Regions from separate parts of the Blautia sp. CGZ-1-C1 genome, predicted to be linked through region 3. Evidence: predicted binding sites of a transcription regulator. Region 3 holds the regulator's gene; each other region holds the start of a gene.
What was found. Region 3 encodes NrdR, which represses ribonucleotide reductase genes. Its sites were predicted from a motif close to CACAANATNTTGTG; they were not measured.
Positions count from the first base shown of each region.

Region 1: AC058W_RS10290 (ribonucleoside triphosphate reductase) is a predicted target of NrdR. The motif match lies at 5,375-5,388, and genes of this name have one in related genera.
Region 2: nrdD (anaerobic ribonucleoside-triphosphate reductase) is a predicted target of NrdR. The motif match lies at 8,942-8,955, and genes of this name have one in related genera.

Region 1 covers NZ_JBWLUT010000113.1:2,657-13,816, reverse strand. The annotation lists gene cysK (cysteine synthase A) at 84-1,013, opposite strand; gene AC058W_RS10310 (DUF6783 domain-containing protein) at 1,099-1,248, opposite strand; gene AC058W_RS10305 (DUF6783 domain-containing protein) at 1,180-1,359, shown strand; gene AC058W_RS10300 (RrF2 family transcriptional regulator) at 1,471-1,905, opposite strand; gene AC058W_RS10295 (amino acid-binding protein) at 2,334-2,714, opposite strand; gene AC058W_RS10290 (ribonucleoside triphosphate reductase) at 2,834-5,212, opposite strand; gene hflX (GTPase HflX) at 5,964-7,199, opposite strand; gene AC058W_RS10280 (tetratricopeptide repeat protein) at 7,209-8,297, opposite strand; partial or broken gene glmM (phosphoglucosamine mutase) at 8,318-9,665, opposite strand; partial or broken gene AC058W_RS10270 (nucleotidyltransferase family protein) at 9,750-10,668, opposite strand; gene prfA (peptide chain release factor 1) at 10,704-11,160, opposite strand, start outside.
Region 2 covers NZ_JBWLUT010000113.1:19,104-30,263, forward strand. The annotation lists gene AC058W_RS10340 (AzlC family ABC transporter permease) at 222-947, shown strand; gene AC058W_RS10345 (AzlD domain-containing protein) at 937-1,254, shown strand; gene dapF (diaminopimelate epimerase) at 1,446-2,297, opposite strand; partial or broken gene AC058W_RS10355 (type 2 periplasmic-binding domain-containing protein) at 2,656-2,991, shown strand; partial or broken gene AC058W_RS10360 (transporter substrate-binding domain-containing protein) at 3,100-3,385, shown strand; gene AC058W_RS10365 (amino acid ABC transporter permease) at 3,457-4,164, shown strand; gene AC058W_RS10370 (amino acid ABC transporter ATP-binding protein) at 4,154-4,894, shown strand; gene AC058W_RS10375 (bile acid:sodium symporter family protein) at 4,907-5,857, shown strand; gene AC058W_RS10380 (CBS domain-containing protein) at 5,991-6,452, opposite strand; gene asnA (aspartate--ammonia ligase) at 6,595-7,602, opposite strand; gene AC058W_RS10390 (hypothetical protein) at 7,928-8,851, shown strand; gene nrdD (anaerobic ribonucleoside-triphosphate reductase) at 8,972-11,107, shown strand.
Region 3 covers NZ_JBWLUT010000188.1:12,584-23,743, forward strand. The annotation lists gene AC058W_RS17140 (response regulator transcription factor) at 15-695, opposite strand; RNA gene ssrA (transfer-messenger RNA) at 1,040-1,388, shown strand; gene AC058W_RS17150 (aldo/keto reductase) at 1,423-1,869, opposite strand; gene AC058W_RS17155 (aldo/keto reductase) at 1,937-2,431, opposite strand; gene efp (elongation factor P) at 2,528-3,085, opposite strand; gene AC058W_RS17165 (shikimate kinase) at 3,251-3,775, opposite strand; gene AC058W_RS17170 (YqeG family HAD IIIA-type phosphatase) at 3,772-4,275, opposite strand; gene AC058W_RS17175 (citrate/2-methylcitrate synthase) at 4,309-5,670, opposite strand; gene gdhA (NADP-specific glutamate dehydrogenase) at 6,327-7,661, shown strand; gene nrdR (transcriptional regulator NrdR) at 7,919-8,368, opposite strand; gene AC058W_RS17190 (PRC-barrel domain-containing protein) at 8,652-8,903, shown strand; partial or broken gene sigG (RNA polymerase sporulation sigma factor SigG) at 9,102-9,880, shown strand; gene AC058W_RS17200 (hypothetical protein) at 10,021-10,350, opposite strand; gene AC058W_RS17205 (hypothetical protein) at 10,343-10,579, opposite strand; gene AC058W_RS17210 (CDP-glycerol glycerophosphotransferase family protein) at 10,627-11,160, opposite strand, start outside.

The DNA.
Region 1 (11,160 bases), on a different contig from region 3:
GGGCAAAAGGTATTTTGCCCCTGATATTTATTCTAACACATTTATGTAAAATAAAAAAAGCCCTAAAAAGGGCTTTTTACATTTTACACAAATAATGGAGTAGAATAGTAACGGTCACCGGAATCCGGAAGAAGTGCCACGATTGTCTTTCCTTTGTTCTCCGGTCTCTTAGCCAGTTCGATTGCTGCATAGAGAGCTGCACCGGAGGAAATACCAACCAGGATTCCTTCATGTTTAGCGATCAGTTTGCCTGTTGCAAACGCATCTTCGTTCTCTACCGGAATAATTTCATTATATACATCTGTGTTTAATGCTTTCGGAACAAATCCTGCACCGATACCCTGAATCTTATGCGGGCCGCTCTTTCCCTGGGAAAGTACCGGAGAAGTTGCAGGCTCTACTGCTACTACTTTTACATCTGGGTTCTGGGATTTGAGATATTCACCAACACCAGTGATAGTTCCGCCTGTACCAACACCTGCTACAAAGATATCAACCTGTCCATCTGTATCTCTCCAGATCTCCGGTCCTGTAGTTTTTCTGTGGATTGCCGGGTTTGCCGGGTTCTCGAACTGTCCCGGGATGAAACTGTTCTCATATTCAGCTGCCAGTTCATTTGCTTTCGCGATTGCACCGTTCATACCTTTTGTTCCGTCTGTTAAAACAATCTCTGCACCGTATGCTTTCAGAATGTTTCTTCTCTCAACACTCATTGTCTCCGGCATGGTAAGAATTACTCTGTATCCTTTGATTGCTGCAAGAGAGGCAAGACCAATTCCTGTGTTTCCTGATGTAGGCTCAATGATTACTGCGCCAGGTTTCAGAATACCTTTCTCTTCTGCATCTTCGATCATGCTCAATGCGATACGGTCCTTAGCACTTCCTGCCGGGTTAAAGTACTCAAGTTTAACAAGAATCTTAGCTTCCAGACCAAGATCTTTCTCAATATTTCCAACCTCAAGGAGAGGTGTATTTCCAACCAGTTCTGCTGCGTTCTTATAAATTTTACCCATGAGTTCGTCCTCCCTGTTTTATATTTCATAGTAAATATATATGAATTATATGTTATATACATAATATGCTATAAAGCCGCTATTGTCAAGGGGTAAATTCAAAAAATTCCCGGTGCATATCCTTAGAGTGTGTTTGAAAAAGGCTTTCTACAAGATGTGCGTCACAATTTGTGGGAGATTTTGTCTGATTGAGGGCGGCGTAGCGGGCTACGCCAACCGAAAGAAGGCAAAATATACCGCAAAGTGGGGCGCACAGATTGCAGGAATGATTTTTCAAACACACTCCAGAACATGTTTGATGTCAAAACAGCCCCGCGATTGCACTTTCAAATCGCAGGGCTGTTGATAATCTGCTTTATACATCTATCGGTGTAATAACTCAGATCCGTTATTTATTTTTTCTCTTTCTTACCACTACCGTCGTGATAACCAATGCAGATGCTACAAGAAGCAGAAATCAGATCACGTAGTCATTTCCCATCTGTTCATACCAGTCTTTGAGATCCTGGAGTGTTACTTTATCCAGTACACTCTCCATTGCCTCATCCAGCATCTTCCATAAGCGGAGTGTTACACACTCTCCGGCTTTGCTGCATTGGTTTGGTTCATCTTCCAGACAGGCTACCGGTTTCATGCTGCCCTCTGTCAGGCGCAGGATAGTGCCTACAGTGTAAGTCTTAGGCTCTCTGGCGAGCATATAACCGCCCTGGGCTCCTCTTAAGCTCTTAACGTATCCTGCTTTCTTTAATGATGAAATAATCTGCTCCAGATATTTCTCGGAAATACCCTGTCTCGCAGCAATATCTTTAATCTTGACCAACTCACCTGTGTTATGCACAGCAAGATCCAGCATCAGTCTTAACGCATATCTTCCTTTAGTAGATATCTGCATATTCCAAAACCCTCCTGATTTTATATTTTCCGGGTATCTGAAATCTTACTTCAACCCGGCATTATATTTATAGAAACTTTTATCTATTATTATCTCCTCCCTATTTATAGAGTATTCCTGGTTATTTGGTCAAGCATATATTTTTTATTCCCTATATGAATATAGTGAAATATAGGCTACTGTTCACATGCTGCTATTTTACGATACTTTTTGTCATAATAATATGCCAAAATCCCATGACATTGTTATTATTCTTTACAGTCAAAAAATCACAGGACTCAACAACAAGCCCTGTGATTCTCATCCTTCTCTGTAATTATAGTAAATCCATAAATAATACAGTATTTTATTGACTTGCCATAATATCTGCTGTCTCTTACTTCTCCAGTTCGTCTGCTGCTTCGCAGGATCCCTTAAATCCATTACTCTTAAGTACGCTCTCTGTCACTGGTGATATCCGCAGAATGAAGGATCACTACAGGTCTGAGGTCTTTTCTGTGGAAAGAAGTGTAGATGTAGTCAAGACTTACATTGCTGTCTGCCATAATTTTCAGAAGTTCATCCAGACCGCCTACCTGATCCTTCATATCTACTACGATTGCCTGTGTGATACGGTTCATATATCCGCTCTGATTTAAAATAATCTCTGCCTTATCCGGATCGTCACAGATCATACGGAAGATTGCAAATTCCGGTGCATCGAAGCATGCAAAACCATAAATGTTAATGTTATTATTGGCAAGCATACCCGTCACTCTCTTAAGACTTCCTGCTTTATTTTCTACAAATACAATGTTCTGTTTTATCATATTGATTTCTTCCTCTCATTCTTACTCTACTTACCCTGCATAAGGCATCAATAAATTTTCTTATTTCAAGGCGGGGCGTGCAGATTGCCGGAATGATTTTTTCAAACACACTCTGGTGTTTACATCTCTTCATCCACATATCTCTGAATATTAGACGCATTTACATACTTCGTCATATGCTCACCATCCGTGATAACCAGCGTCGGTGCCTGCATGATTCCGAATTCCTTTGCCATCTCCGGATTCTTCTCCGCGTCGATGATCTCCAGTTCTTCGCCCTCGAGCATCTTCTTTGCCATCTTACAGTTCGGGCAGGTGCTTGTTGTAAACAAATATTTATGTGATGTCACCGGCTCAATCTTCACATCATCTTTTGTCATGGTAACCATGCTTGTGTGTACCGGCTGCATTTTCTTGATATCGGAATGCATCACATCATAGAGTGTACGGTTCTTATATTCCTGAGCCTTACCGTCATTCCAGTTCTGTACCGGTCTGTAATATCCGGTGATACGGCTGTAAACTTCTGCCTTCTTGCCACATTTCGGACAGGTGAAATGCTCACCACTGATATATCCATGTTCCTTACATACCGAATATGTCGGGGAAATGGTGTAATACGGCAGTTTATAATTCTCTGCAATCTTACGCACCAGTGCGGCTGCTGCCTTCCAGTCAGGAAGCTTCTCACCGATAAATGCATGGAATACAGTTCCTGATGTATACAATGTCTGCAGTTCATCCTGAATATCCAGTGCATCAAAGATATCTGTCGTATACTCAACCGGAAGATGAGAACTGTTTGTATAGTAAGGAGTATCTCCTTTCTTTCCGGCAGTCTTGATGTCCGGCCAGCGCTTTCTGTCGTGTTTTGCCAGACGATATGCGGTAGATTCCGCAGGTGTTGCCTCCAGGTTGAAAAGCTCGCCCTCGTATTTCTCCTGATAATCGGAGAGACGTTCTCTCATATGAAGCAGAACTTCTTTTGTAAATTTCCGGGTGTTCTCGTCGGACATATCTCCGCCTAACCAACGTGCATTCAATCCAACTTCATTCATTCCTACCAGACCAATCGTTGAGAAATGATTGGAAAAGCTGCCCAGGTATCTCTTTGTGTATGGATATAATCCCTCATCCAGCAGTTTACCAATGACTTCTCTCTTGATATGAAGAGAACGTGCGGAAATATCCATCAGACGATCCAGACGGTTATAAAATTCCTCAGGTGTCCTGGAAAGGTATGCGATACGCGGCATATTGATTGTTACAACGCCGACAGATCCGGTACTCTCTCCTGATCCAAAGAATCCACCGCTCTTCTTACGCAGTTCTCTTAAGTCCAGACGCAGACGGCAGCACATGCTTCGGATATCGCTTGGTTTCATATCACTGTTGATATAGTTTGAGAAATATGGTGTTCCATATTTGGATGTCATCTCAAAGAGCAGACGGTTATTCTCTGTATCAGACCAGTCAAACTCTTTCGTAATGGAATAAGTCGGAATCGGATACTGGAATCCGCGTCCGTTGGCATCACCCTCGATCATTGTCTCGATAAATGCCTTATTGATCATGTCCATCTCTTTCTTACAGTCTTTGTACTTGAAGTCCATATTCTTACCGCCCACGATAGCAGGAAGCTCTGCAAGGTCATCCGGTACGGTCCAGTCCAGTGTGATATTGGAGAACGGTGCCTGTGTTCCCCATCTGCTTGGAGTATTTACTCCATAAATAAAGGATTCAATGCACTTCTTCACTTCCGGATAGCTTAAATTGTCTGCTTTAACAAACGGTGCAAGATACGTATCAAAAGAAGAGAATGCCTGTGCACCGGCCCACTCATTCTGCATGATTCCAAGGAAGTTGACCATCTGGTTACAAAGAACGCTTAAATGCTTCGCCGGTGAAGATGTGATCTTACCTTCGATTCCGCCAAGTCCCTCCTGAATCAGCTGCTTCAGTGACCATCCTGCACAATATCCGGTCAGCATGGACAAATCGTGGATATGAATATCTGCATTTCTGTGCGCCTCTGCAATCTCATTGTCATAAATCTCAGACAGCCAGTAGTTAGCAGTAACTGCACCGGAGTTGCTTAAGATCAGACCACCGACAGAATAAGTAACGGTAGAGTTCTCTTTTACACGCCAGTCCTCAACTTTAACATAGCTGTTTACGATTTCTTTGTAGTCAAGAATCGTTGACTTCATATTGCGGACTTTCTCTCTCTGCTTACGATAAAGAATATATGCCTTGGCCACATCTGAATAACCTGCCTGGATCAGTACGTTCTCTACGCTATCCTGAATCTCCTCTACTGTAATCTTATTATCTGTGATTTTGTCCTGAAAATCAGAAGTAACACGCAGCCCTAAGAGATCGATCATCTCTTCGCTATAATTTTTCTCTTTCGCATCAAAGGCTTTATGGATTGCGGCTGTAATCTTGCCAATTTTAAATTCGTCCATCTCGCCGTCACGTTTTACTACCTGAAACATAACTATTGCCCCCATTTTCTCTTGTTCATATGTCCTGTTACGGACACTTTCCGTTTACCGTTCACTCCGTTCCGGCAAACGCTGTAGGTCTATTGTATCAGAGTATCTATCTTTCGTCAACACGCAAAAACACCACATAATGTTCTCCATCTCTCGAAAAAGTACAATATATGGTGTTTTTCAGGCTTTTAAATTTTTTATTCTATTGTTTCAACTCACAGTCGGTAATTTCACAGAGTCTGACATGTCAGCAACATGCTGACTGTGATTTGCCTCATATCAGTAGGGGATACCGATTTCTCTCCGCCCGCCACTGCCGTTCATTTTCTTGTTTGCAATTCATCTCACCACCTATAGAAGGCCACTGAAAAAGTCCTTTTTGCGTATAAATTAACACAAAATAAAGTACATCAATCAACTTTGAGACACTGTATATAGTATGAAAAAACAGTTTTTCAGTGGCGTCCCTATAGAGGTGGGAGAATCCTTGTTATATCTTGTTGAAGCGCATACGTCGGTTTATTGCTTTTATGCCAAATAATCCGTTAAAATAACTATAAATATACTAACGATTTTCAAAAATCAGTATAACATATATCCAACCCAAAATAAACATACGTTCCCATTAATCTACATTCTGAATTTACTTTCATTTCAGAAAGTAGAATCCCCGAAAGTTCATTCTGAAAAGTTTATTACAAAAACTTCATTATCAAAAGTTTCATCCCGAAAAGCTCATTCCAGAATATATTTACACAACTTTAGGATAAATTTCCTTCGGCACTCTGGCCTTCACAGCGATTCCCTCATCTGTGTATTCTTCCGAGATCAGCTGGCCATACTCACGTATAAGCTGAATCTTTCCTGCTTCGCTGTATGGGAAAAGGCGCTCTACATAAATCTGTTCTTCTGTCAGAAGCTTCTCCAGCAGGTCATTGAGATCATCCAGCCCCTCTCCTGTCTTTGCAGAAATCTTCAGCGTATAATCAGACTTAAAATCTCTCAGCACAGAAGCGCCAGGCGCATCCTGCTTGTTAAAAAGTGTGATGATCTTCTTTCCCATAACGCCAAGCTCGCGCAGTGTCTCATATACAACATGCATCTGCATCTCAGCCTGCGGATTCGAGGAATCCACAACGTGGATAATGTAATCCGCATATTTCGCCTCTTCCAGTGTACTCTTGAATGCCTCTACCAGATGATGCGGCAGTTTATGAATAAATCCTACCGTATCCGTCAGCAGAATCTGCTGCCCATCTTTCAGATTGAGCAGTCTGGTCGTCGGGTCCAGTGTTGCAAACAATTTATCTTCAGACAGGACATCAGAACCTGTCAGTTTATTTAACAGTGTAGACTTTCCTGCATTCGTATATCCCACGATTGCAGCAGTCTTCATATTGCCTCTCGCACGACTGGAACGAATCAGCTCTCTGTGCTTCTCTACCTGAGACAGTTCCTGTTTCAGTGCAGAAATTCTGGTACGGATCAGGCGTCGGTCCGTCTCCAGTTTCTTCTCACCAGGACCTCTCGTTCCGATTCCTCCGCCCAGACGGGAAAGAGATTCTCTCAAACCAACCAAACGTGCTGCTCTGTAGCGGAGCTGTGCAAGCTCTACCTGAATCTTACCTTCACTGGTGATAGCGCGTGCCGCAAAGATATCCAGAATCAGCAATGTTCTGTCCATTACCTTGCAGTCGAGCTCACGCTCCAGGTTATTTAACTGTGCAGGAGAAAGTTCATCATCACAGATAATACCGGTCGCATCCATGGCATACACCAACGCACGCACTTCCTCGATCTTACCTTTACCGATATAGGTTCCCGGATGCACTGCTTCTCGATTTTGTATGATCTTACCTACTGTGACAGCTCCTGCAGTTGAGGCAAGCTCTTCCAGCTCATCCAGTGATTCCTCTACGTTGTCGTTATCACCTGTCTGAACCCCTACAAGAACTACCCGTTCCTCCAGCTTTCCAAATTCTTCCATAACATCTCCTTAATCAGACAATTGTGAATCAGCACTGCTATCTTCCCCACTTACACGGGTCTTCAGAAAAGCCAGCTCCTTTTTCACTGTCTTATCATCCGGATACAGTCCCAGATATTCGTTCGCTTTCTGCAGTGCAGTCTGGAAGTCCAGCTTCTTCTCATATACAGCAATCTCATTAAACAGCAGACTCTGCATATCTTCTGCATCTGCCACATGGATTCCACTTGATATATTAGAAAGAGCACTGTCGTAATCTCCGTCCTCTATATCGCATAATGCAAGCCCGTTGAATCCTTTTGCCCCATTCTCAGCCTGTGATACATACTGCTGGAACATTGTCCTCGCATTCGCGCTGTCTCCCTGATCCATGTATACCATTCCAAGAAGTGCCAGAGCTTCTGTATTATCACCGTCTATGGCCTGTTTCAGCTCAGCTGTCGCGTTTTCATAATCATCCATGTAATAATAAACACGGCCTCTGTCACAGTGATCCTGCGCATTCTTCGCATTTCCGGATAATGCCGCTTCCAGATAACGGGTTCCGTCTGCCTCCATATCCTTGTCCAGATATGCTCCATAAATCTGGAGTGCTCTGTCATAGGTCGCATCCTCGCCATATGCCTGCTCGAAATTAGAGGAAGCTTCTTCATAAGAATCCATGGCCAATGCAGTCTCACCTGTCAGAAAATACAGATCAGCATCCATATTGTAAGATTCCGCCAGCGCCTGACAGTCTGCCATTGCCTCTTCATATTCTTTCAGTTTCAGATAAGCCGCCGCCCTGTAAGAAAGGATATCTTTCTTTAATGCCTTGCCAACTTTGTCACAGTCAAGGGCATTGCTAAAATATGTTACCGCCTCATCATAATTTCCCAGTTTCAGCTGAGCCACTCCTGCTCCCCTGTATGACTGGGCAGGCTTCACACCTGCGGATATCGCAGCCTCATATTCTTCCAGTGCAACCTCATAATTTCCATTTTCCAGATCCTGGGCTGCCTGCTTATAATTCTTCGTACTTTCTGCACTGCAGCCTGTCAAGAGTGTAAGACTCAGACAGGCTGCAGCCAGAAACAATCCTGTTTTTCTGTTATTCATGCAATTCCTTTGCCTGCAGATCAGTCAACGATCAGACCTTCTGCTTCCATTACTTTCACTACTCGCTCAACATTCTCGCGGCAGATCTCATCAGTTCCGGCTTCCACCATAACACGGATCAGTGGCTCTGTACCACTCTCACGTACAAGGATACGTCCATCGCTGCCAAGACTCTTGGCAACTTCATTTACAACTTTAACCACATTTTGATTCTCTCTTGCCGTCTTTTTATCTGCTACGCGCACATTTCTCAGAAGCTGTGGATAAACTTTCATCTCTTTTGCGAGATCACACAGAGTTCGCCTTCTTCTCTACACATGCCTCCATCACCATCAGAGAAGTAAGGATTCCATCACCCGTTGCGGCATAACGGCTGAAAATGATATGTCCGGACTGCTCACCGCCAAGACTGTAATCATTCTCCATCATATTCTCGGCAACATATTTATCACCTACGGCAGTCTGCTCATACTTCATGCCTTCTCTTTCCAGAGATTTATACAGACCAAGGTTTGACATAACAGTTGTTACTACCGTGTTGCCATTTAGCCTTCCCTGCTCTTTGAGATATTTTCCACATACATACATGATCTTATCACCATCAATCACATTTCCTTTGTGATCGACTGCGATACAGCGGTCAGCATCACCATCATAGGCAAAACCGATATCCAGGCCATTATCCACCACATATTTCTGAAGTACTTCAATATGAGTAGAACCGCAGTTCGTATTGATATTTGTACCATCCGGCTGATTATTGATCACATAAGTCTTTGCCTGAAGTGCATCAAATACACTCTTTGCGATAGCAGAAGAACTTCCGTTTGCACAGTCAAGACCTACCTTGATTCCCTTAAAATCACGGCTTGGGATAGAAATCAGATGTCCGATATAACGGTTTCTTCCGGAAGCAAAGTCTACGGTACGTCCGATATCCTCTTTCGTTGCCAGAGGGAGATCCTCGATCAGACCATCAAGATATGCCTCGATTCTTGCCTCTACCTCTGCTTCAATCTTCTGTCCATTACCGTTAAGGAGCTTGATTCCATTATCATAAAATGGATTGTGGCTTGCAGAGATCATGATTCCACAGTCAAAATCCTCTGTACGTACTGCATAGGAAACACTCGGAGTAGTCGTTACATGAAGAAGATATGCATCTGCACCGGATGCAGTCAGACCTGCAACAAGTGCATACTCGAACATATAGCTGCTTCTTCTTGTATCTTTACCGATTACGATCTTGGCCTTATGGTCTCTTCCGTAATACCAGCCTACATAACGTCCTACTTTAAACGCATGGTCTACTGTCAGTTTGACATTAGCTTCTCCTCGAAATCCATCTGTTCCAAAATATTTTCCCATAATATAACTCTCCTTTCACTTACACAGTTGTATACATTTATCTTTTTTACAACTATTCAGCCCTCTGCCATTGCAGTTACTCTTTTATTTATAAAGTCCCTGCGGATATACACCTGCATCTGTGAGATTTTTAAATGCTTCCATCACTGCTTCTTTATCTTCCTGATAAGTTACGCCAAACCAGGTGTCCTTTGTCTCCAGGACATCCACGCTGGCGCTGCCGTTCTTGATCAGCTGATCTACCAGAATTGGAAGCAGATATTCTTTCTTAATATCATCCGGAGCCAGGCTGCTTAAGAATTCCACGAAACCTTTCTCAAGGATTTCCATAAAGTCCGGGGTCAGACCCCACATGTTCATGGAAACCAGATCCTTTACATCAAGTTTTCGTACGCTTCCGTCTGCGTTTCTTGCCTCAGCGCCATCAGCAGTCTTAAATATATCATGTGTTTCATCCACACCTGTAAGCTGTCCATTCTCAATGTTGCAGATTCCTCTTGTAACACTTCCGTTATCACTTAATGTGTTGCCAAGTCTGAAACCTGCCATGCAGATATGAATCCTGCCGTCTTTTGGCTGTTCCTGAATAAGGTAATCATGAACTTTTACATAGGCTTCCTTTCCATAGTAGTCATCTGCATTGATTACGATAAATGGCTCATCCAGTACTTTCTTCGCAGCAAGTACGGCCTGGCCGGTTCCCCATGGTTTCGTGCGGTCAGCTGGTTTGGTGAAGCCTTCCGGCAGATCATCAAGTTCCTGGAATACATATTCTACTTCTGTGATCTTCTCGATACGCTCACCGATCACTTTGCGGAATTCCTCTTCCAGATCCTTGCGGATGATAAATACTACTTTGTTAAATCCAGCTTCCAGTGCATCATGGATAGAATAGTCCATGATAATCTCTGCCGCACGGTCCTACCGGCGCAAGCTGTTTGATTCCCTTTCCAAAACGACTTCCGATTCCTGCTGCCATAATTACAAGTGCTGTTTTCTGCATAAATATTTTCCTCCTGTTTACCTTCTCCCCAAAATCTATTCTTCATCCTGCAGGTTACTTAATTTAGCTGCCTGATCTGCTGCGATCAGACTGTCAATAATCTCATCCAGGTCACCATTTAAAATATTCTCAAGTCTGTGCAGTGTCAGTTTGATTCTATGATCGGTCACACGTCCCTGTGGGAAGTTATAAGTTCTGATCTTCTCGGAACGGTCACCTGTCCCGATCTGGCTTCTTCTTGCCTCAGCCTCAGCGTCATGCTGTTTCGCAAGTTCCATCTCATACAGACGGGAACGCAGGACTTTCAGCGCCTTATCCTTGTTCTTAAGCTGTGACTTCTCATCCTGACAGGAGATAACGATTCCTGTCGGAATATGAGTCAGACGTACCGCAGAGTCTGTAGTATTGACACACTGTCCACCATTTCCTGATGCACGGAATACGTCAAATTTACAGTCATTCATATCCAGATGGAAGTCGATTTCCTCCGCT
Region 2 (11,160 bases), on a different contig from region 3:
GTAACGAGTGATAAGCAGTGAGTATTTTGGACAAAGATTGAAGGTTGACTGTTTTTATCAGATGATGTAAACTTGTGAAATGAGCATTTTCAAGATATTATCAAGCCCGGAGGCCGAAGATGTGTCCTCCGGGTTATCTGCGTTTTGTATATGAAATTTCAGGATATATGCAAAAAGATGATAAAAGGTCTGGCGTAAAACTATGACAGGAGGAGAGCAATATGAGAAGTGAAAGCTTCAGAAAGGGTTTAAAAGACGGTCTCCCCATAGGACTGGGATATTTTGCCGTATCATTTACGTTTGGTATGATGGCGGTTGCTGACGGGCTGAGTATCTGGCAGGCGGTATTGATTTCATTGACAAATGTAACATCCGCGGGGCAGTTTGCGGGACTTGACATTATGGTAATGAGTGGCTCTTATTGGGAAATGGCGCTGACACAGTTGATCATTAACCTGAGATATTGTCTGATGTCGTTTTCCCTTGCACAGAAATTCAGAAGGGATGAATCACCGGTTCATCGTTATATTGTGGCATTTGGCGTGACAGATGAAATTTTTGGAATCAGTGCAAGTCAGCCGGGAAAAGTAAGCGCCTTTTACAATTATGGAGCAATGTGTGTAGCAATTCCTGGCTGGGTACTTGGAACGCTGGCAGGTGCGATTTCAGGAAATCTTCTTCCAGACTTTATGATGAGTGCACTCAGTGTGGCCATTTATGGAATGTTCCTTGCAATCATTATTCCACCTGCGAAGCAGAATAAAGCAGTGCTGGCAGTTGTTGTGGCTGCGATGGTGATGAGCACACTGTTTAAAGTGATTCCGCTGTTATCAAAGGTTTCCTCGGGATTTGTAATTATTATCACAACGTTGATCGTGGCAGGCGCGGCGGCATATTTCTGTCCGATCGAGGGAGAGAAAGAGGAGGAAAAGGCTCATGAATCATAACATTTATATTTATATTCTGGTAATGGCGGCAGTTACATATCTGATCCGTATGCTTCCTCTGGCACTTTCGAGAAAAGAAATTACCAGTCCGTTTATTAAGTCATTTCTGTATTACGTGCCTTATGCGTGTCTGGCAGCGATGACTTTCCCGGCAATTCTTTTTGCAACAGATAGTGTGATTTCTGCGGCAGCTGGATTTATTGTGGCGCTGATTGCGGCATATAAAGAGAGAAGCCTCCTTACGGTTGCGTTATTCGCATGCGCGGCGGTCTTTATTGTGGAAAGAGTTCTGGAATTTTCGATGTAGATGTGGATAATCCGAATCAACTTTAGTATGAGCTATCAGCAAAGTTGATGTTACTTATTTGATTCGGTTAAAAAACGGATATGTGTCATGTGAATGGAATATGACACATATCCGTTTTTTTGTGAAAGTCCTAAACAGTAATATGAACGTGTCATGTCTGTGTAGGACGTATGGATAAATAGAAAACCATATTATTTCAGGAAGCTTACATCAATCTCGCCATCAAAAACAGTAGTTGCAGGACCGGTCATGTAAACCAGGTTCTCCTGTCTGTTCCAGAAAATCTGCAGGTCGCCGCCGAGCAGTTTCACAGTAACAGATTTGTCTCCATCTACGTGACCATTTAAAATAGAAGCAACAGCAACTGCACATGCTCCTGTACCGCAGGCAAGTGTTTCACCTGAACCACGTTCCCATACACGCATCTTGAGTGTGTGTTCATCAATCACTTCTACAAACTCTGTATTTACACGATCCGGGAATGCTACGTGATTTTCGAAAGATGGACCGATTTTTTCGATATCAAGATGGTCGATATCCGCCATATAGACGATCGCATGAGGATTTCCCATGGAAACAGCTGTTATGTAATAAGTTTCTCCGTCTACGACAAGCGGCTCATTGATAACTTCTTCCTTCTCGGATACGACAGGAATCTGTTTTGCTGTCAGGATCGGAGAACCCATATTTACTTTTACCAGAGATACTTTACCATCTTTGACAGTGAGATCCAGATATTTGATGCCGCTCTTGGTTGCGACAGAGATATGTTTTTTGTTTACGATGCCGTAGTCATAAGCATATTTGGCAACGCAGCGGATACCGTTTCCACACATAGCGCCCTGAGAACCATCCAGATTGTACATGTCCATCTCACAGTCGGCTACATCTGACGGTTTGATCAGAATCAGTCCGTCAGAACCGATACCAAAGTGGCGGTCACTGACATATCTGGCTACCGCGGATGGATTCTCCACAGTTTCCTCAAAACAGTTTACATATACATAATCATTTCCAATTCCGTGCATTTTAGTAAATTTCATCGACAAATCCTCCTCTTATTAAAATAAAATGATAATTATTTATACACCTCTTATTTTCCAATATCTGTTACTATAAAGGAAAAATGTTATGAAAAAGTGAAAAACGCAATGTTTCTAACGAAATCATATTATACATTATATGGAAAATGGTTCTGTCATTCAAGTTTTACCTTGCATTTTATAGAAAGTATGTTAAAATAAAAAACAAAAATATACAACCGAAACGCATAATTATACGTTGCTGTATGAAGAGAGAAGGCAGCAGCAGTATCTATACTTTCGGATGCGAGGAGGAAGAAAGATGAAAGATCAGAAGAGATTTGCAACTCTTGCACTTAGTGCGATTATGGTAGTTTCTATGGCAGGAAGCGTATCCGCAGCTCAGAAAGTTGAATCAAAAGATGACCTTGCAGGAGCAACAATCGGTGTTCAGCTTGGTACAACAGGTGACCTTGATGCATCTGATTATGAGAAAGACGGTTCTACAGTAGAACGTTACAGCAAAGGAAGCGAAGCTGTTCAGGCATTAAAAGCAGGTCAGATTGACTGTGTGATCATTGATTCACAGCCAGCTCAGAAATTCGTAGAGAATAATGATGACCTTAAGATCCTGGATGAGCCATTTAGAAGAAAAGAATATGCAATCTGCTTAAAGAAGGGTAATGACGAACTTCTTGACAAGATCAACGGAGCTCTGAAAGAACTTAAAGATGATGGAACTATCGACAGCATCATGGATAATTACATTGGTGAGGATGCCGGTAAGACTCCATATGAATCACCGGAAGATGTTGACCGTTCTAACGGAACACTGGTAATGGCTACTAACGCTGAGTTCGAGCCATATGAATATCACGAAGGTGATGACATTGTTGGTATCGATGCAGACATTGCTCAGGCGGTCTGCGATAAAGCTTGGATATGAACTGAAGATTGAAGATATGGAATTCGACTCCATCCTTCCGGCAGTACAGTCCGGTAAGGCTGACTTCGGTGCAGCAGGTATGACTGTAACAGAAGACCGTAAATCCAGCGTTGATTTTACAGATACATATGCAGATGCAAGCCAGGTTATCATTGTAAAGAAATAAATATTGGAACAAAGCAACAGAGCTGTTGACGATCTGCCAACAGCTCTCTTTTCGGGACAGAGGTTTTTATGAATAATCCTATGATATTAGCAAGTATAAAAGAAGATTTTTATCTGAACTTTATTAAAGATGATCGTTATCTCTGGCTGGTAGATGGTCTGAAAACAACCCTTATTATCACAGTGTTTGCGGTAATCGTGGGTCTGATCATCGGCTTTCTGGTAGCTATCATCCGTTCCGCACATGATAAGTCAGGCTCTTTTAAGATTCTCAATGCAATCTGCAGAGTTTATCTGACTGTGATCCGCGGAACACCAACCATGATCCAGCTGCTGATTATGAACTTTGTAATTTTTGGCTCTGTAAGTATCAATAAGATTATCGTAGGCGGACTTGCCTTTGGTATCAACTCTGGTGCTTATGTAGCTGAAATTGTCCGTTCCGGTATCATGTCTATTGATCAGGGACAGACAGAGGCAGGACGGAGCCTGGGACTGAATTTCAGCCAGACGATGCGCCTGATCATTATCCCACAGGCATTTAAGAATGTACTTCCGGCACTGGTAAATGAATTTATCGTGTTGATCAAAGAGACATCTATCATCGGTTATATCGGTATGATGGACCTGACAAAGGGTGCTATGCTGATTCAGAGCCGTACCTATAATGCATTCTGGCCATTGATGGCGGCAGCAGCGATCTATCTTGTGATCGTTGGAATCCTTACATGGGGTATGAATAAACTGGAAAGGAGATTGAGAACCAGTGAGCGATAAGAATGTACTGATCCAGGTGAAAGAACTGAAAAAAGCTTTTGGCAGTAATCAGGTTCTTGACGGAATTACAACAGATATCTGTCAGGGAGAAGTAGTAGCGATCATCGGTCCTTCCGGTTCCGGTAAATCTACTTTCCTGAGATCTTTAAATCTTCTGGAGGTTCCGACAGGCGGACAGATTCTCTTTGAGGGAACAGATATCACAGATCCGAAGGTCGATATCAACAGACACCGTCAGAAAATCGGAATGGTGTTCCAGCAGTTTAATCTTTTTCCGCATAAAACGGTAAAACAGAACATTATGCTGGCGCCGGTAGAACTGAAACTGATGACAAAGGAAGAAGCGTCTAAGAAAGCGGATGAGCTTCTGACGCATGTAGGACTTCCGGACAAAGCCAATGCATATCCGGATATGCTTTCCGGTGGACAGAAGCAGCGTATTGCTATTGCCCGTTCTCTGGCTATGAACCCGGACGTAATGCTCTTTGACGAGCCGACTTCCGCACTCGACCCTGAGATGGTTGGTGAGGTTCTGGAGCTGATGAAGGAGCTTGCACAGTCCGGTATGACCATGGTTGTTGTTACTCATGAGATGGGATTTGCCAGAGAAGTAGCGACAAGAGTTATTTTCATCGACGATGGTAAGATTCAGGAGGAGAACACACCGAAAGAATTCTTCGAGAATCCGAAGAATCAGAGACTGAGAGACTTCCTTTCAAAAGTTTTATAACAGGGAATTATAATGCTGAAAAAATTTAACAGTTTTATAGAGAAATGGATGGCACTGGTAACACCGACATGCCTGTTGGTGGGCGTGTGTTTTCCTGATATTGCCAAATGCGGTCTGCCTTATGTGCCGGCCGTATTTGCATTTATAACATTTGCGGGGGCGCTGAAATCGCGTTTCCGTGACGTGGCGAATGTGTTTCGCCATCCGGGGGCGCTGCTTATCATTATGCTTTTGCTTCATGTTGTGATACCGGCAGCGGCCTGTGGCGCAGGGCATATTTTCTTTGGCGATAATATGGATCTGATCACAGGAATGGTGCTGGAATTTGCAGTTCCTACGGCAGTAGTAAGCCTGATGTGGGTGACAATTTATGAGGGAAACAGCCCGTTATCGTTGTCACTTGTGGTTCTGGATACGGTGCTGGCACCGTTTCTGATTCCGGCTACTTTGCGGATTCTGCTGGGTTCCGCAGTGACGATGGATCCGGCGAAAATGATGCGGGAGCTGGTATTTATGGTGGCACTTCCGGCTATCGCTGCGATGACTTTGAACCAGGTTACAGATGGAAAAGTGATGAAGACATGGCCGGGAAAACTGGCACCTTTTTCCAAGCTGGCATTGATGTTTGTGGTGACCTCTAATTCATCTAAAGTGGCGCCGTATATCAGGAATATGAATATGCAGAGGGTGAAAGTGGCATTGGCAATTCTGGTGCTGGCTGCATCAGGATATGCGCTTGGCTGGCTGGTGGCTCATGTGTTCAGACGTGACCGAAGTACAGCGGTTTCGATGATGTATGGAACAGGAATGAGAAATATCAGCGCAGGAGCAGTGATAGCGGCTGCATATTTTCCGGGAGAGGTGATGTTTCCAGTTATGATCGGGACGTTGTTTCAGCAGGTGCTGGCGGCATTGTTTGGAAAGCTGCTGGCACAGAAGAGTATGAGAACTGCTATAGAGTGAGTTGCATTCGTACTATGTAAAACAGGGACTGTAAGCAGAAATTGATATAAAATATCAATCAGCTTACAGTCCCTGTTTATATTATCAGCATTGGAATATGTTTTTTGCGAAAGAAGAGACAGGTATCTGCTTCTCAATTCTCAGGAGAATCAATCTGCGATTCAGTCTTCTCTGCATTTGAAGCCGCTACATATTTCTTAAGTTCTTTGTAGCAATATTTGATGATTTCTTTACGGGTAATGATACCGATAAAGTATCCCTGATCATCGACAACCGGAACATAATTCTGGTTAATGGCCTTATCAAGCAGATCCTCCATATCGGAGTCTGCGTGAACTGCTTTGTAGGTTGCCCTGCGTGGGATAGCCATGATTGAAATGCCCTCGGCTGTTTTCAGATTTGGGACATTTAAAGTTTTCATCCCCCAGAGCAGATCACCTTCAGAAATGGTTCCTTTATATTTTCCATCCAGACTCAGAAGTGGAATACAAGAGAACTTCCTGTGCTCCATTTTCTCAAGTGTCTGGCGGAGTGTTTCATCTTCGAATATATATGCTACGTCGCTTTTTGGTGTTAAGAAAAACAAAATATTCACTTGTGTATTTACCCCGCTACATTCATTGCGATATGCGCAGATATATCTGGGCATATGTGATTATCTGATATAGATATACTGACGAATCAATATCTGAAATTGTCGGTCAGCATGCTTATGTTTCGGATGATACAGCTATTTCTTACAGAAGCTGTACACCCTTGGCCTCAGCCTCTTTCATAACTTCTTCCGGCCACAGGGAAGCGTGTACTTCACCGATATGAGCTTTTCTGAGGAAGAACATGCAGATACGGGACTGGCCGATACCACCACCGATGGTGTATGGGAGTTCTTTGTTCAGGATTGCTTTCTGGAAAGGAAGCTCGCGTCTGTCGTCGCAGCCTGCGATAGTCAGCTGTTTGTCAAGGGCGTTTTCATCAACACGGATACCCATGGAAGAGAGTTCCAGTGCGATGTCAAGAACCGGATAATAAACGAGGATATCACCGTTTAATTCCCAGTCATCATAGTCCGGCGCACGTCCGTCGTGGCGTTCTCCGTTAGTTAATGTCTTACCAACCTGCATAAGGAATACAGCGCCTTTTTCTTTAACGACTTTGTATTCACGTTCCTTAGGGGTAAGATCCGGATACATGTCAACCAGTTCCTGTGTGCTGACAAATGCGATCTCTCTTGGAAGGATTTCTTCGATATAATCATACTGAACAGCCATATATTTCTCTGTTTTACGAAGAACGCTGTAGATCGCGCGTACTGTGGATACAAGTGTGTCCATGTTGCGCTCTTCTTTGCTGATGATCTTTTCCCAGTCCCACTGGTCTACATATACAGAGTGGATGTTATCCAGGTCTTCGTCTCTTCTGATGGCGATCATGTCTGTGTAAAGACCTTCACCATGAGCGAAACCATATTTCTGTAATGCGTATCTTTTCCATTTGGCAAGAGAGTGTACGATCTCGGCATTCTCTTTCTGTCCTTTGATATCAAAGCTTACCGGGCGTTCTACACCGTTTAAGTTGTCGTTCAGACCGGATGACGGATTTACGAATACCGGAGCGGAAACTCGCAGCAGATTGAGCTTCTGGGAGAGCGTCTGCTGGAAGAAATCTTTCACAGTCTTAATGGCAATCTGGGTATCGTGGAGATTTAAAGCTGACTGATACCCGTCAGGAATTTTAATCTGATCCATTATTGGAATCCTCCTACAATTCTGTATTTGTATATTCCATAGCAAAACAATAAAATATTATAGATATTCTACATTATTTTATTGTTCAGCTATTGATGAATATCCATTAACCATTTGTTACAGATTACTAAGTGAATGGCAACAATCCTGTTACGGTTCATTCAGTTCTCAGTAACACAATCTTTCACTTCGCTATTATAACAGGAAAATATCTGTTTGACAATTTCCACCTTGCAAGATTAGTGTAAAATGTTACAATAAAAATGACAGAAAATCGGATTATGAAACGGACTACGGATAATTATAGAATACAGGGGGAAGATATATGGGAAAGAGATGCCAGGTTTGTGACGGACCGGTCGTAAATGGAAGATGTAAATATTGTGGAATGCCATATAGAAATGATTTGGAACTGTATCATCTGAATGAAGATCGGTCAGAGCATTATCGCCATGCATCGGCGAAAGTAAGAAAGGCTATGGCCGAGAGCGAGATACCACTGCCGGACAGAAATAAAACGGCAAATAAGTCTTCGAAAACCAGTACGGTAAAAAAGACAGTGCCGAAGGCAAAAACAGAAAAAGTGCAGACTTCAGTAAAAAAAGCGTCGGCAGGACAGAATGTCGGCACTCGTACATATACCACGAATCGAAATCCCGTACAGAAGCGGAAAGAGAAGAAAAAGAGCAAAAAGGGAGCAACTGTATTCTGGATCATTGTTGTAATTTTACTGAGTGTTGCAGCACAGACCGAAGAGTACTGGGATAGTATTGGATATAGAATTGAGTCGTTTATCAATGATGAGTTTGGAATAAATCCCGGCAGTGTTTTTTCAGGCAGCGACAGCGATGATGGGGAAACAGAGACAAAAGACTGGGATAATAAAGTCAGTAAGGTTGCGGAATCAACCGAGAATATTCAGGGCACCGAACCGGATACTTATATTTTCGCGGGAGAAAGTTATGTGGTTGGAGAGAATTATATAAAGACACAAGAAGGCATCTATGGTTTAGAGGATATAGAGTATGAATTTTTAATTGAGCCGGGAGAATATAAGATTAAATCCGGCTGGGAAGAGGTGGCACTGGAGATTAAGTACACTACTGGAAAGAAGAAAACTGTAAAATTTGACGAAGCAGGACAGCAGGAGAGAATGGAATTACATGTAGGGGATGAGGTTACTGCGGTATCTCTGGACGGTCAAGAGAATTATCTTGCATTATATAAAATTCAGCAATATGACGAATAATTTTTTTGCTCTTCCCTTTTATCATAGTCTGTGCTATACTTGATAAACGTACCACATATAGAATAAATTGTGGACGACGAAAGAAAATAATACTATATCTTGTATATGGGAGCGAAAAGTATGATATATGTAATAAAGAAAGATGGCACAAGAGAAGAGTTTAATTCACAGAAGATCGTAGCGGCAGTAAATAAGTCGGCGGCCAGAATCTTATATACATTTTCTGACAAAGAGAAAGAATTTATCTGCCATTTTGCGGAAGAACATGCAGAAGCACTGGGCAAGAATGAGATACAGATCCAGGAGATGCATAATATTGTGGAAGGAGCACTTGAGAGAGTGAATCCGGCTGTAGCCAAGAGTTATCGTGACTACAGAAATTACAAACTTGACTTTATCCATATGATGGATGATGTATATACGAAGAGTCAGGCAATCCGTTATATCGGTGATAAGAGTAATGCAAATACAGACAGCGCACTGGTTGCTACGAAGCGAAGCCTGATTTTTAATGAACTGAATAAAGAGCTTTATCGTAAATTCTTCATGAACCGTAATGAACTTCAGGCTTGTAAAGATGGTTATATTTATATCCATGACCAGTCAGCACGTCTTGATACCATGAACTGCTGCCTGTTTGATGTGGCATCCGTATTAAGCGGCGGATTCGAGATGGGAAATGTATGGTACAACGAGCCGAAGACATTGGATACAGCGTTTGACGTTATGGGGGATATCATCCTGAGCACCGCTGCACAGCAGTATGGCGGATTTACAGTACCTGAAGTGGATAAGATTCTTGCTCCGTATGCACAGAAGAGCTATGATAAATATATTCAGGAATTTATGAAGTACTCTGATGAGAGCTGGACCGGACGTGAGGAGCGTGCGATTGAGTATGCACTTGATAAAGTCCGCAGAGACTTTGACCAGGGATGGCAGGGAATCGAGTATAAGCTGAATACAGTGGGATCTTCCAGAGGAGATTATCCGTTTGTGACAGTAACTCTTGGACTGGGAACTAAGCAGTTTGAGAAGATGGCAAGTGTATCTCTTCTTGAAGTGCACAAAGGCGGACAGGGTAAAACAGGACGTAAGAAACCGGTGCTTTTCCCGAAGATCGTATTTCTGTATGACGAGAACATTCATGGAAAAGGCAAGATCAGTGAGGATGTATTCGAGGCAGGCGTTGACTGCTCTGCCAAGACAATGTATCCGGACTGGCTTTCTATGTCCGGAAAAGGATATATTTCCAGTATGTACAAGCAGTATGGAAAGGTTATCAGCCCGATGGGATGCCGTGCTTTCTTAAGCCCATGGTATGAACGTGGCGGAATGTACCCGGCAGATGACAAGGATGTGCCTGTATTTGTAGGCAGATTTAACATTGGTGCGGTAAGTCTTCATCTTCCGATGATTCTTGCGAAAGCGAGAGCAGAGAGCAGAGATTTCTATGAGGTACTGGATTTCTATCTTGAGATGATCCGTAATCTTCATATCCGTACGTATGATTATCTTGGACAGATGCGAGCTTCTACCAACCCACTGGCATATTGCGAGGGTGGTTTTTATGGCGGACATCTGAAACCGAATGAGAAGATTGGAAAGATTCTGAAGCCGATGACAGCTTCCTTTGGCATCACAGCGTTGAATGAGCTTCAGGAGCTTTATAATGGTAAATCTATCGCTGAGGACGGACAGTTTGCACTGGATGTTCTGAAATATATCAATAAGAAGGTAAATGAGTTTAAAGAGGAAGATGGTTATCTTTATGCAATTTATGGAACACCTGCAGAGAGTTTGTGTGGTCTGCAGGTTGAGCAGTTCCGTAAGATGTACGGTATTGTCAAAGGTGTTTCTGACCGTCCGTATGTGAGCAACAGCTTCCACTGTCATGTAACCGAAGATGTAACTCCGATCGAGAAACAGGATCTGGAGGGACGTTTCTGGGAACTGTGTAATGGCGGTAAGATTCAGTATGTACGTTATCCAATCGGTTATAATCGTGAAGCAATCCGTACACTGATCCGCAGAGCGATGTCTCTGGGATATTATGAAGGAGTTAACCTTTCTCTTGCTTACTGTGACGACTGTGGACATGAGGAGCTTGAGATGGATGTGTGCCCGGTTTGCGGTTCCAAGAACCTGACTAAGATTGACCGTATGAATGGATATCTCTCTTACAGCCGTGTGCATGGTGATACACGTCTGAATGAAGCTAAGATGGCAGAGATTGCGGAACGTAAATCTATGTAAATATAAAAAATATGAAAGTAAAAACCAGGGAGTCTTGCAAATGAAATTATCTG
Region 3 (11,160 bases):
ATTCTCATTTACTGTCATTCGTCTACCTCAAACTTATAACCCATGCCCCATACAGTTTTGATATATTCACCTTTGTCACCCATTTTGCTTCTGAGTTTCTTGACATGGGTATCAATGGTACGGGCATCTCCGAAGTAGTCGTAATTCCATACAGAATTAAGAATCTTCTCTCTGGAAAGAGCTATTCCCTCGTTCTCCAGGAAATAAGTCAGAAGTTCAAATTCCTTGAAGCTTAATTCCATCGGATTGCCATCTACGGTAGCCAGATGTGCGGCTTTGTCTATCACGATACCACCTGCCGAAAGCACATCTTCCGGATTACTCTGACCGGTACGTCGGAGAATTGCTTCTACTCTCGCCACAAGAATCTTCGGGCTGAATGGCTTGGAAATATATTCATCTACTCCCAGATCAAATCCGAGTAGTTCGTCTCTCTCATCGCTTCTCGCTGTCAGCATAATGATCGGCACCTTTGAATTTTTACGGATTTCACGGCAGACTTCCCATCCGTCCATCTTCGGCATCATGACATCAAGAATGATCAGCGCGATATCCTTTTCTTCATAAAAGATATCCATAGCCTCCTCACCGTTACCTGCTTCAAGCACCTGAAAATTCTTCTTTGTCAGGAAGTCCTTTACCAGTTTTCTCATACGACTTTCATCATCTACCACCAGGATTTTCAATGCATCCATCTTTATCTCCTCCGTTTTCTTTTTTATCTTTCAAAGCAGCTCGTATCCTACCCTGCTGCTTCTTCTTTCATCAGCTAAATCATTGTTCATTTTATATGAAATTGAAATATGAACAATCATCTGTAATTTTCTATAACGGTACTATAGCAAAGATTTATGTAGGTTTTGTGAACATACAAAAGAAACAAAAAGAAATTTTAGCAAAAATAGACTTGACAGCGTTTAAATTCTTTCATATAATTAAATTCATCTGGCATATAATATATGCCAACATTAAGAAACACGCTTTCGTCTTACCACCAGTGCAGTTTTATAAAAGGACAGCGTAGCAAGAGTCATATTCAGGGCTTGTACTGGTTTCGACGGGGGCTTTGAAGTTGGGGAAGCCATCCGCAGACTCCTGGACTGCGTACCAACCGGGAACCTAAATATAAACGCAGACGAACAGTACGCGTTAGCAGCCTAATTGCTGCTCGTCAGCCCTGATGCACTCACACTTCAGGAATCTGGCGTCGACTATGTGAGAAACCTTGCCGGGTAAGCTTTGCCCCGGTAGATGTATTATGAAGCTACTAAGGTTGTAAGCCTGTCGGTGGGCGTACATCCGAGGGAATGTTAAAACAGCGACTGTGATGGGAGATGCCTTAATGAATAGGCTTTCGGACGCGGGTTCAATTCCCGCCAGGTCCATAAAAACATCCACAGGGTAATTCCCTGTGGATGTTTTTTATTCACCAAACTGTTGTGCACATTCTTTCAACATTTCGCGAATTGGCAGATGGTACGGACATCTGGTTTCACATTTGCCGCATTCTATACAGGCGGAAGCCTTCACTGCAAGAGAACTGTAACGGTTTCTTGCCCAGTCTCCCAGTCCGTAACGGTTAAGATATCCTGCGAACAGGAACACACCCGAAATATCGATTCCCACACTACATGGAGCACAATAGTTACATCTGCGGCAGAAATTTGTGCCAAGCTGTTCTCTGACTTCTTCAATTTCTTTCAATTCCTTCTCATTTAACGGAGAAGAATCAAGACAGGCTTTGATGTTTTCTTCCATTTCCTTCTCTTCTGCCATTCCAGGAATTACGATTGTGACATTCTTATTGGCACAGATATAGCGAAGTGCCAGTGTTCCATTCTCAATAGCGCCTCCTGCCAGTGGTTTCATATCAATAAATCCGATATTTTTCTCTTTACATTTTGCAATCAGTTCCTCACCCTGACTCTCTACGATATTAATATGGGAACATAATCGTCTCTACCCAGTCCAGTTCCAGCGCACGTGCAAATACTTCTGTTGAATGTGCAGTTAATCCAATATGTCCGATCTTGCCTGCCGCCTTTGCTTCCTGTAATGCCTCAAGAGCACCGCCTGCTGCCAGCACCTGATCCAACTGCTCCATACTTGGATTGTGTACCTGGTACAGATTAATATAATCTGTGCGAAGATTATGAAGACTCTTCTCAATATCTGCCGCCATAGATTCTTTTGTGCGCGCCATAGACTTTGTTGCAAGTACAAATTTATCTCTGATGCCTTCTAACGCATATCCAAGATACTCTTCACTTACTGTATAGCCTCTGGCTGTATCAATATAATTCACACCCTGATCTGCCAGTTTATGTAGCAGACTTTTTGTTCCTTCTGCATCAATTCTCTGAATCGGGATTCCACCAAGCCCCATTCTGGAAACTTTTAATCCTGTTTTTCCAAGTGTTACGTATTCCATCACTTCATTCCTCCTATACAAAAACTGCCACCGGTCTTCACCGATGGCAGTCTGATTACGTTCTTATAACCGCAAATCCTTAATGATAACCTGCAATTATACTCTGGAGAGATATTCTCCTGTTCTTGTATCGATTTTCAGTTTATCGCCCTGGTTAACGAACAGCGGAACCTGAACCTGTGCACCTGTTTCTACAGTAGCCGGTTTCGTAGCGCCCTGTGCTGTATTTCCTGCGAATCCTGGCTCTGTCTCAGTAACTTCAAGTTCTACGAACAGAGGTGGCTCGATAGCAAATACGTTTCCGTTATGGGAACAAATCTTAACCATTTCGTTCTCTTTAACGAATTTAAGAGAATCGCCAACCTGATCCTTTGTAAGACCAACCTGATCATATGTCTCTACGTTCATGAAATAGTACAGATCACCATCATCATACAGATACTGCATATCTACACGCTCGATACGTGCTGCCGGGAATTTCTCTGTAGGACGGAAAGATTTTTCAAGAACTGCTCCTGTGATGATATTTTTGTATTTTGTTCTTACGAAAGCAGCACCCTTTCCTGGTTTTACGTGCTGGAATTCAACAATCTGACATACGTTTCCGTCAATTTCAAGTGTGATACCGTTTTTGAAATCACCTGCTGAAATCATAGTTATATTTCCTCCTTAATAGTACAAGTTCAGCGATGCTGTTTCCCGCCGGTTTTCATTCTGAAATGGCATTTACAGCAACAGCCGGTTCAAAGTGTGTGTCTTTCTCATTCTTCATCTTCGTGACACACTCTTATTTAATTTTATAATATTCCGACGCTTTTTTCAACTATTTTTTACATATGTTTTTAATTTTTCTTCAAGCTGGGCGATCAGATCCTCAAAAGGCTTGTCTCCTGTGACCATCTCAACATCCGCAAACTTCGCATAAACCGGATCTCTTTGTTTCAGAAGTTTCTTGATCTTGTCTTCTTTATCTTCACCTTCGATCAAAGGATTATTGCTGGAATTCTCCAGTCTCTTCTTCAATGTAGCGTAAGATCCTTTCAGATATACCACAGTCCCAAGCTTCTTGATATATTTGGCATTCTGCTCCTGCATCGGCAGTCCGGCTCCCAGTGAAATAACCTTCAGTTCCGGATCATCGATTAAAGCCTTAATTACAGTAGTCTCAAGTGCTCTGTAAAATGGTTCTCCAAATCTTTCAAAAATCTCTTTCATTGTAAGGTTCATCTTTTTACTTACTACGCGGTCAACATCTATAAACGGCAGATTAAAATCCTTTGCCAGACGTTTTCCTACTTTTGTTTTTCCTGAACCCATAAATCCTATGATAACAATATGGTTCATGAATTCCCCTCCTCTTTACGGTAAAAATATAGCACAATTCTTTCAAGGTATCTCTTAAGTACGATCTGAATCTCTTCTTTCGGATTGAGTGGTTTCACCAGAATATTACGGATTCCTGCACGTTTCGCTCCAAATATATCAGTAAACAGCTGGTCTCCCACAAAAATCGTATTACTCCTGTCAGTTCCAAGAAGTTCCATCGCCCTGATATAATTCTTCGTTGAAGGCTTGTGTGCATCTTCTATGAAATATTCTCCTATCGCATCATTAAAAGAGGAAACTCTTTCATACTGATTATTCGACAGGAAACAACACTTAAAGCCAAGTTCCTTCAAATGTGCAAACAATGCGCATGCTCTCTCATCTGCCGGTGCGCCATGGGGTACTAAAGTATTATCTATATCAAATAAAAGCCCCCTGTATCCTTGCGCATACAGATTATCAAAGTCAATCACATAAGTAGAATCCACATATTCATCCGGAAAAAAACATTTAAACATTTGCAGCTATTCCTTTATTTGTATTTTTTACGATCAACGCTCATTAAGTGGAACGTATACCGCCGGTTCCAGAACGTTCTTATATGCAGGACGAATGATCTTGTCAGCATTGATAAGCTCTTCCATTCGGTGAGCACTCCATCCTACGATACGCGCAACTGCAAACATCGGCGTAAACAGCTCAAGCGGAAGATCCAGCATACTGTAGACAAAGCCACTGTAGAAATCCACATTGGCACTTACCCCTTTATAAATACGACGTTCCTCTGCAATTACTTCCGGTGCCAGACGTTCTACCATAGAATACAGACCATAATCCTTCATTCTGTCCTTCTCCCTTGCCAGTGTTTCCACATAAGTTTTAAACACTTCGGCTCGCGGATCAGATACAGAATAGATGGCATGTCCCATACCATAGATCAGTCCTTTCTGATCAAATGCTTCTTTATGAAGAAGTTTTTTTAAGTATGCACGGACTTCGTCTTCATCTTTCCAGTCCTTAACTTCTTTCTTCATATCATTGAACATTTTGACAACTTTAATGTTTGCGCCGCCATGTTTTGGTCCTTTTAAGGATCCAAGTGCTGCCGCAATCGCAGAATAAGTATCGGTTCCTGATGAAGAGACAACATGAGTTGTAAATGTAGAGTTATTACCTCCGCCATGCTCCATATGAAGAATAAGTGCAATATCCAGAATCTTCGCTTCCAGATGTGAGTATTTCTTATCTGGTCTTAACATTCTCAGAATGTTCTCTGCCGTTGAAAGTTCTTTCTTCGGATTATGGATATAAAGGCTCTTTCCCTTTATGTAATGGTTATAGGCCTGATAACCATAGACAGACAGCAGTGGAAATACACTGATAAGATTCAGACATTGTCTGAGTACATTTGGCAATGACGTGTCATCTGGATTTGTATCATAAGAATATAATGTGAGCACGCTTCTTGAAAGAGCATTCATAATATCCTTACTTGGTGCTTTCATTACAACATCGCGGACAAAATTTGTCGGGAGTGACCGCTGATCAGCCAGAAGCTCTGTAAAATCAGCAAGCTGCTTCTTGTCAGGAAGCTTCCCAAACAACAACAAATATGTAACTTCTTCAAACCCATATCTGTCGTCTTCAATAAAGCCCTTTGTCAGTTCTTTAATATCGTATCCCCTGTAGGAAAGACTGCCTGCACATGGAACTTCTTTACCATCTACGATCTTTGTAGCTTTGACATTGGAAACCTGTGTCAGCCCCGCAAGAACGCCTTTTCCATTGATGTCACGCAGACCTCTCTTTACATCATATTTTCCATACAGAGAAAGATCCAGACTTGTATGCTCCTTGCAGATATCAGTCAGATTTTCAATTTCAGGTGTTACTTTCATTTTAAATCCCGCCATGTAATTAAATCCCCTTTCTTCACAATTTTGTCGATAATAAATCCCCCTCTTCATCCCTGATCTGTTATGAGATACTGATCGATAATGTTACTTTTCACTGCTAATATCCCGCAAGTTACCGGGTATAACAAGTATAGAATGAATCGTAACCGAAACCTTAAAACGTTACTGTTCACTCCATTCACAGTAACGTAGCCAAAATTCATTCCAGATTGCCTGCGGCAATGGAATTTTGGCTTGTATGTCTCGGGATTTTGGCATATTCATGCCAAAACACCTCGCGGAATAGTGGTGTGTGAACAGTAACCTTAAAACAATAACTGCTTTCAGCTATTTAATAAAAGTATAGCATTTTTTTTCCATCTGGTCTATATTTTATATAAACTGTTTTTTCTTTCACCAGATCATGTGTCAATCGGATATTCGCAATCCGCTTTCGCTACTGGCTCATAAATGTTACAGAAATTATAGTGACCAATATCATATGGATGATTCTTAACATTTTCTCATATTTAACTTTTTTTATCAAGTCAAAATTTGTTCACAAAATTTTTATAAAAAAATTTCATTTGGCTCTTTCCATTTGTAACACTTTAGTGTATAATAACGTCGATTTAAAAATTATAACTTAAACGATCGACGAGGAGGAAATCATTATGTCTTATACTGAAGAGGTATACGAGAGAGTCGTAGCACAGAATCCAAATGAGCCTGAATTCCATCAGGCAGTAAAGGAAGTTTTAGACTCCCTTAAAGTCGTAATCGACAAAAATGAAGAAGAATACCGCAAACTTTCCATTCTGGAGCGTCTTGTTGAGCCAGAAAGAATCATTTCTTTCCGTGTTCCGTGGGTAGATGACAAAGGTGTTGTACAGGTAAACAAGGGTTATCGTGTACAGTTCAACAGCGCAATCGGACCATACAAGGGTGGTTTAAGATTCCATCCGTCAGTAAACCAGGGAATTCTTAAATTCTTAGGTTTTGAGCAGATCTTCAAGAACTCTCTTACAGGTCTTCCAATCGGCGGCGGTAAAGGTGGTTCCAACTTCGATCCTAAAGGAAAATCTGACAGAGAAGTTATGGCATTCTGCCAGAGCTTTATGACAGAGCTTTCCAAATATATCGGCGCTGACATGGACGTTCCTGCAGGTGATATCGGTGTAGGCGGACGTGAGATCGGTTATCTGTACGGACAGTACAAGAGAAACCGTGGATTATATGAAGGTGTTCTCACAGGTAAAGGTCTTTCCTATGGTGGATCTTTAATCCGTACACAGGCTACAGGATATGGTCTTGTATATATGCTTGACGAGATGGTTAAAGCTAAAAACGATACAATTTCCGGTAAAACTCTTATCGTAACAGGTTCCGGTAACGTTGCTATCTACGCTGTAGAAAAAGCTACTGAACTTGGCGGTAAAGTTGTTGCTATGTGCGACTCCAACGGATATATCTATGATCCGGAAGGAATCAAACTTGACATCGTTAAAGATATCAAAGAAGTAAAACGTGGACGTATCAAAGAATATGCTGATCGTGTTGAAGGCGCTACTTACACAGAAGGAAAAGGTATCTGGAATATCAAATGCGATATCTATCTTCCATGCGCAACACAGAACGAGCTTGATCTTGACGCCGTTAAAACTCTTATCGCAAACGGCTGCAAATATGTTGCAGAAGGTGCTAACATGCCTACTACCCGTGAAGCAACAGATTATCTTATGGCAAACGGCGTAACATTTATGCCTGGTAAAGCTGCTAATGCCGGTGGTGTTGCTACTTCCGCGCTGGAAATGTGCCAGAACTCTGCAAGACTTTCCTGGACAGCTGAAGAAGTTGATGCAAAACTTCATCAGATCATGGTTGACATCTTCAACAAAGTTGATGATGCTTCCAAACGTTATGGAATGGAAGGCAACTACGTTGTAGGTGCTAACATCGCAGGCTTTGAGAAAGTTGTAGATGCTATGAAAGCTCAGGGTATTGTTTAATTTTTAATTCGTTAACTACCCCATAAAAAATACACATAAAAAGTCGGTGGAATTAATTCTGCCGGCTTTTTATAATGTAAAAATATACTCCATTTTTCATCTGTATTTTGGATATTTCCAAATAATTTGTCAATCGGATATTCGCAATCCGCTTACCTGTAATATAAAAACTGCTGTCTGATATATGCGGTCTTTCCCCCGCTATCTCAAAACAGCAGCTATCTTTTTTTTCACAGCATCTGATCAATATTAATGTGTTAATTCATAAACTTCTTCAGTTCATCCATAAATGTACTGACATCTTTAAATTCTCTGTACACTGATGCGAAACGTACATAAGCAACCGCATCCAGATCTTTGAGATGATTCATCACGATCTCTCCAATCTTTGTGCTGGAAATTTCTTTTTCTTCCGTATTAAAAATTTCCCCTTCGATGGCATCCATCATTTCTTCCACTTTATCTATAGATATCGGTCTTTTATAGCACGCTCTCAGAATGCCTGCCTGAATCTTGGCACGACTGTACTGCTCTCTGTTCTGATCTTTCTTGATCACCGTAAGCGGAATACTCTCCACTTTCTCATATGTAGTAAATCTTCTGCCACAGGCATCGCATAAACGGCGGCGGCGAATAGAGTTTGTATCCTCTACCGGTCTGGAATCAACTACTCTCGTGTTATCCTGATTACAAAATGGACACTTCATAGGACGTCCCCCCTTTTTAAGTCATATCACGTTTTCTGTGAGATTATGTTGTATAGCTGTAACTATTCAGCAGTCTACTATCCCATGAGATATTTTCACATAGAAACATGGTACTGAACAGTTATGTATGAGTTTATTATACTGTATTTCTATTTGAAGTGTCAATAAAAGGACTTGCATAAATTTTCGCAAAAATACATAAATTGTTATCAGATAACGTTACTGTTCATTTCAATCTCGGTAACGGATAACTCTTTGTATTCAGAAAGGATCTTCCAATTCTATGAGAATCTGCGAATTAAAGCAAAAAGAAGTAATCAATACCTGTACCTGTCGAAGTCTTGGATGTCCTGTTGATATAGAATTCGACTGCAAAACCAATCGTCTGACAGCTTTGATCGTGCCTGGTCCCGGAAAACTGTGTTGTCTTTTTGGACATGACAGCGAATATCTCATTCCCTGGGAATGTATCTGCCGAATTGGTGATGATATTATTCTTGTGGAGATTGAAGAAGAAAAATGTTTACATAAATAACCATATATCCACACCTGCTGCGGCGTCAGGCGGATATAGCGATATGCTTTAAGCCTTTACTTTGTCAAGGGGCAATATTTTTTATATTTTCCAGTTAAAAGTATAATTATTCTCCATCTGAGAATCATTCTTACTGAAACATTATCAGGTAAATTTTACTGTTTTACGTTTAAGGATAATAAGGAGGATTCAAAAAAGATGGCACTGAACAAAGTAGAAATCTGTGGAGTCAATACGGCGAAACTTCCTGTTCTTAATGCAGAAGAAAAAGAAGAACTGTTCAGCCGTATCAAAAAAGGTGATGAACAGGCACGTGAATTATACATCAAAGGAAATCTGCGGCTGGTCCTCAGTGTGATACGAAGATTTCAAAACAGCAGCGAAAATGCAGATGATCTCTTTCAGATCGGCTGTATCGGCCTGATCAAAGCAATCGATAACTTTGACACAACTCTACAGGTAAAATTTTCAACATATGCCGTTCCCATGATCATTGGAGAAATCCGAAGATACCTAAGGGATAAAACAGCATTCGTGTAAGCCGCTCTCTTCGCGACATTGCATATAAAGCGATCTATACCCGCGAAACTTATATGAAACAGCATCTTAAAGAACCGACAGTCACCGAAATTGCACAGGAAATCGGTATCGAAAAAGAAATGATCGTATACGCTCTGGACGCGATTCAAAATCCGGTAAGCCTCTTTGAACCGGTTTATACCGAAGGAGGAGATACTCTTTATGTTATGGATCAAATCAGCGATACCAAAAATAAAGAAGATCGCTGGATTGAAGATCTGTCTCTCAGGGAAGCCATGAAGCGTCTAAGCAAACGTGAAAAACATATCATAGAACTGCGCTTTTACGAAGGAAAAACTCAGATGGAAGTGGCTCAGGAAATAGGCATCTCCCAGGCACAGGTCAGTCGCCTGGAGAAAAATGCCTTAAAATCCATGCGCAATTATCTGCGCACCTGAAAGTTACTGTTCACTCCGTTTTCAGTAGCACCCGAAAAGCTTTATCATATTTTCCTGTCATCAGAAATACTACAAAAAAATTTCTATAATATAAAAAGCAGTCCAGTAATTTATACTTACCAGACTGCTTACATAATTTTTTAAAATTTCAGAACTTCCTGCCAGTTTTCTATGTCATATATCTGCTTCACATCCAGTGCACCAGACATTGCAGGGAAAAACTTCTTCATATCTGTAAATACTACAGCATAGTCAAACTTTGACATTCCCAGTATTCTTCGAAGCTCACGCTTATAGAAATCAAGAAGCATCTCAGGCACTTCTGTTTCCTCTGCTTTCATGAACTTCTTATGGCATACATATTCCTCATCTGTAGCAGGATAAGAACGTTTCCAGTATAATACCCTCACTTCTTTTGACAGTTCATTCAATTTCTTTGCAGATTCCTCTTCCTTTGCGCCATTACCCAATCAGAGTGACATCAAAATGTTCAAAATCTACTTTGTTCAGGAATTGATAAAATGCCGTTGTCTCAGGTGCATCACTAAAATCACCTGCATATACCAAAAGTTTTACTTTATCTGTTTTATTCAGGTATACCGGATTTACCGGTTCTTTTCCGTCAAACATCACATCAACGATTCGTCTGCAGACATTTCCGTCATCTCTTGGAACATATCTGTACTCTGGCTTTCGCATATTTCTCCTGATAAGAACTTACTGCTGCCGGAATATCTTTGAGCAGCTCACCCAGTTTCTGCCGGCGAAGATACCGCCGGTCCCGGAAGATTGTCAAATCCATAATATAATCCTCTGGAATCTTCAAAGTTTTCTGCATCAGGCACATAGAACAGAATCGGGTTCCCTGTCAAAGCACCGAAAATCGTAGAAAACACTGGAATAATCAGAAAGAAAGCACATCTGTTAACAGACAAAATCTCATTGGTATCCATTGTAGCAGGGATAAATTTCGCCTGAGCATCTCCCAGTTCCACCTGATTCTCTTTCAGATAATGATATACGATCTGATGAAGTTTAACCAATACCTGATACTCTTTTGTATCTATGCTGTTTTCTATGATCTGAATCAGTTTATATACGTCCTGTAAGTCTGTATCCGGCTGACCATACTGCTCACCTCTCCATGTCGGAGCATAAAGGATTATTTTTTTATCCGCTTCTGCATTTACGCCATAACTTTGAAGTTTCCGAATAATTTCTGCGCGATTATTCTCAAACAGTTTATCATTGCGCGGGAAGCCTTCTTCAAGGATTGTTCC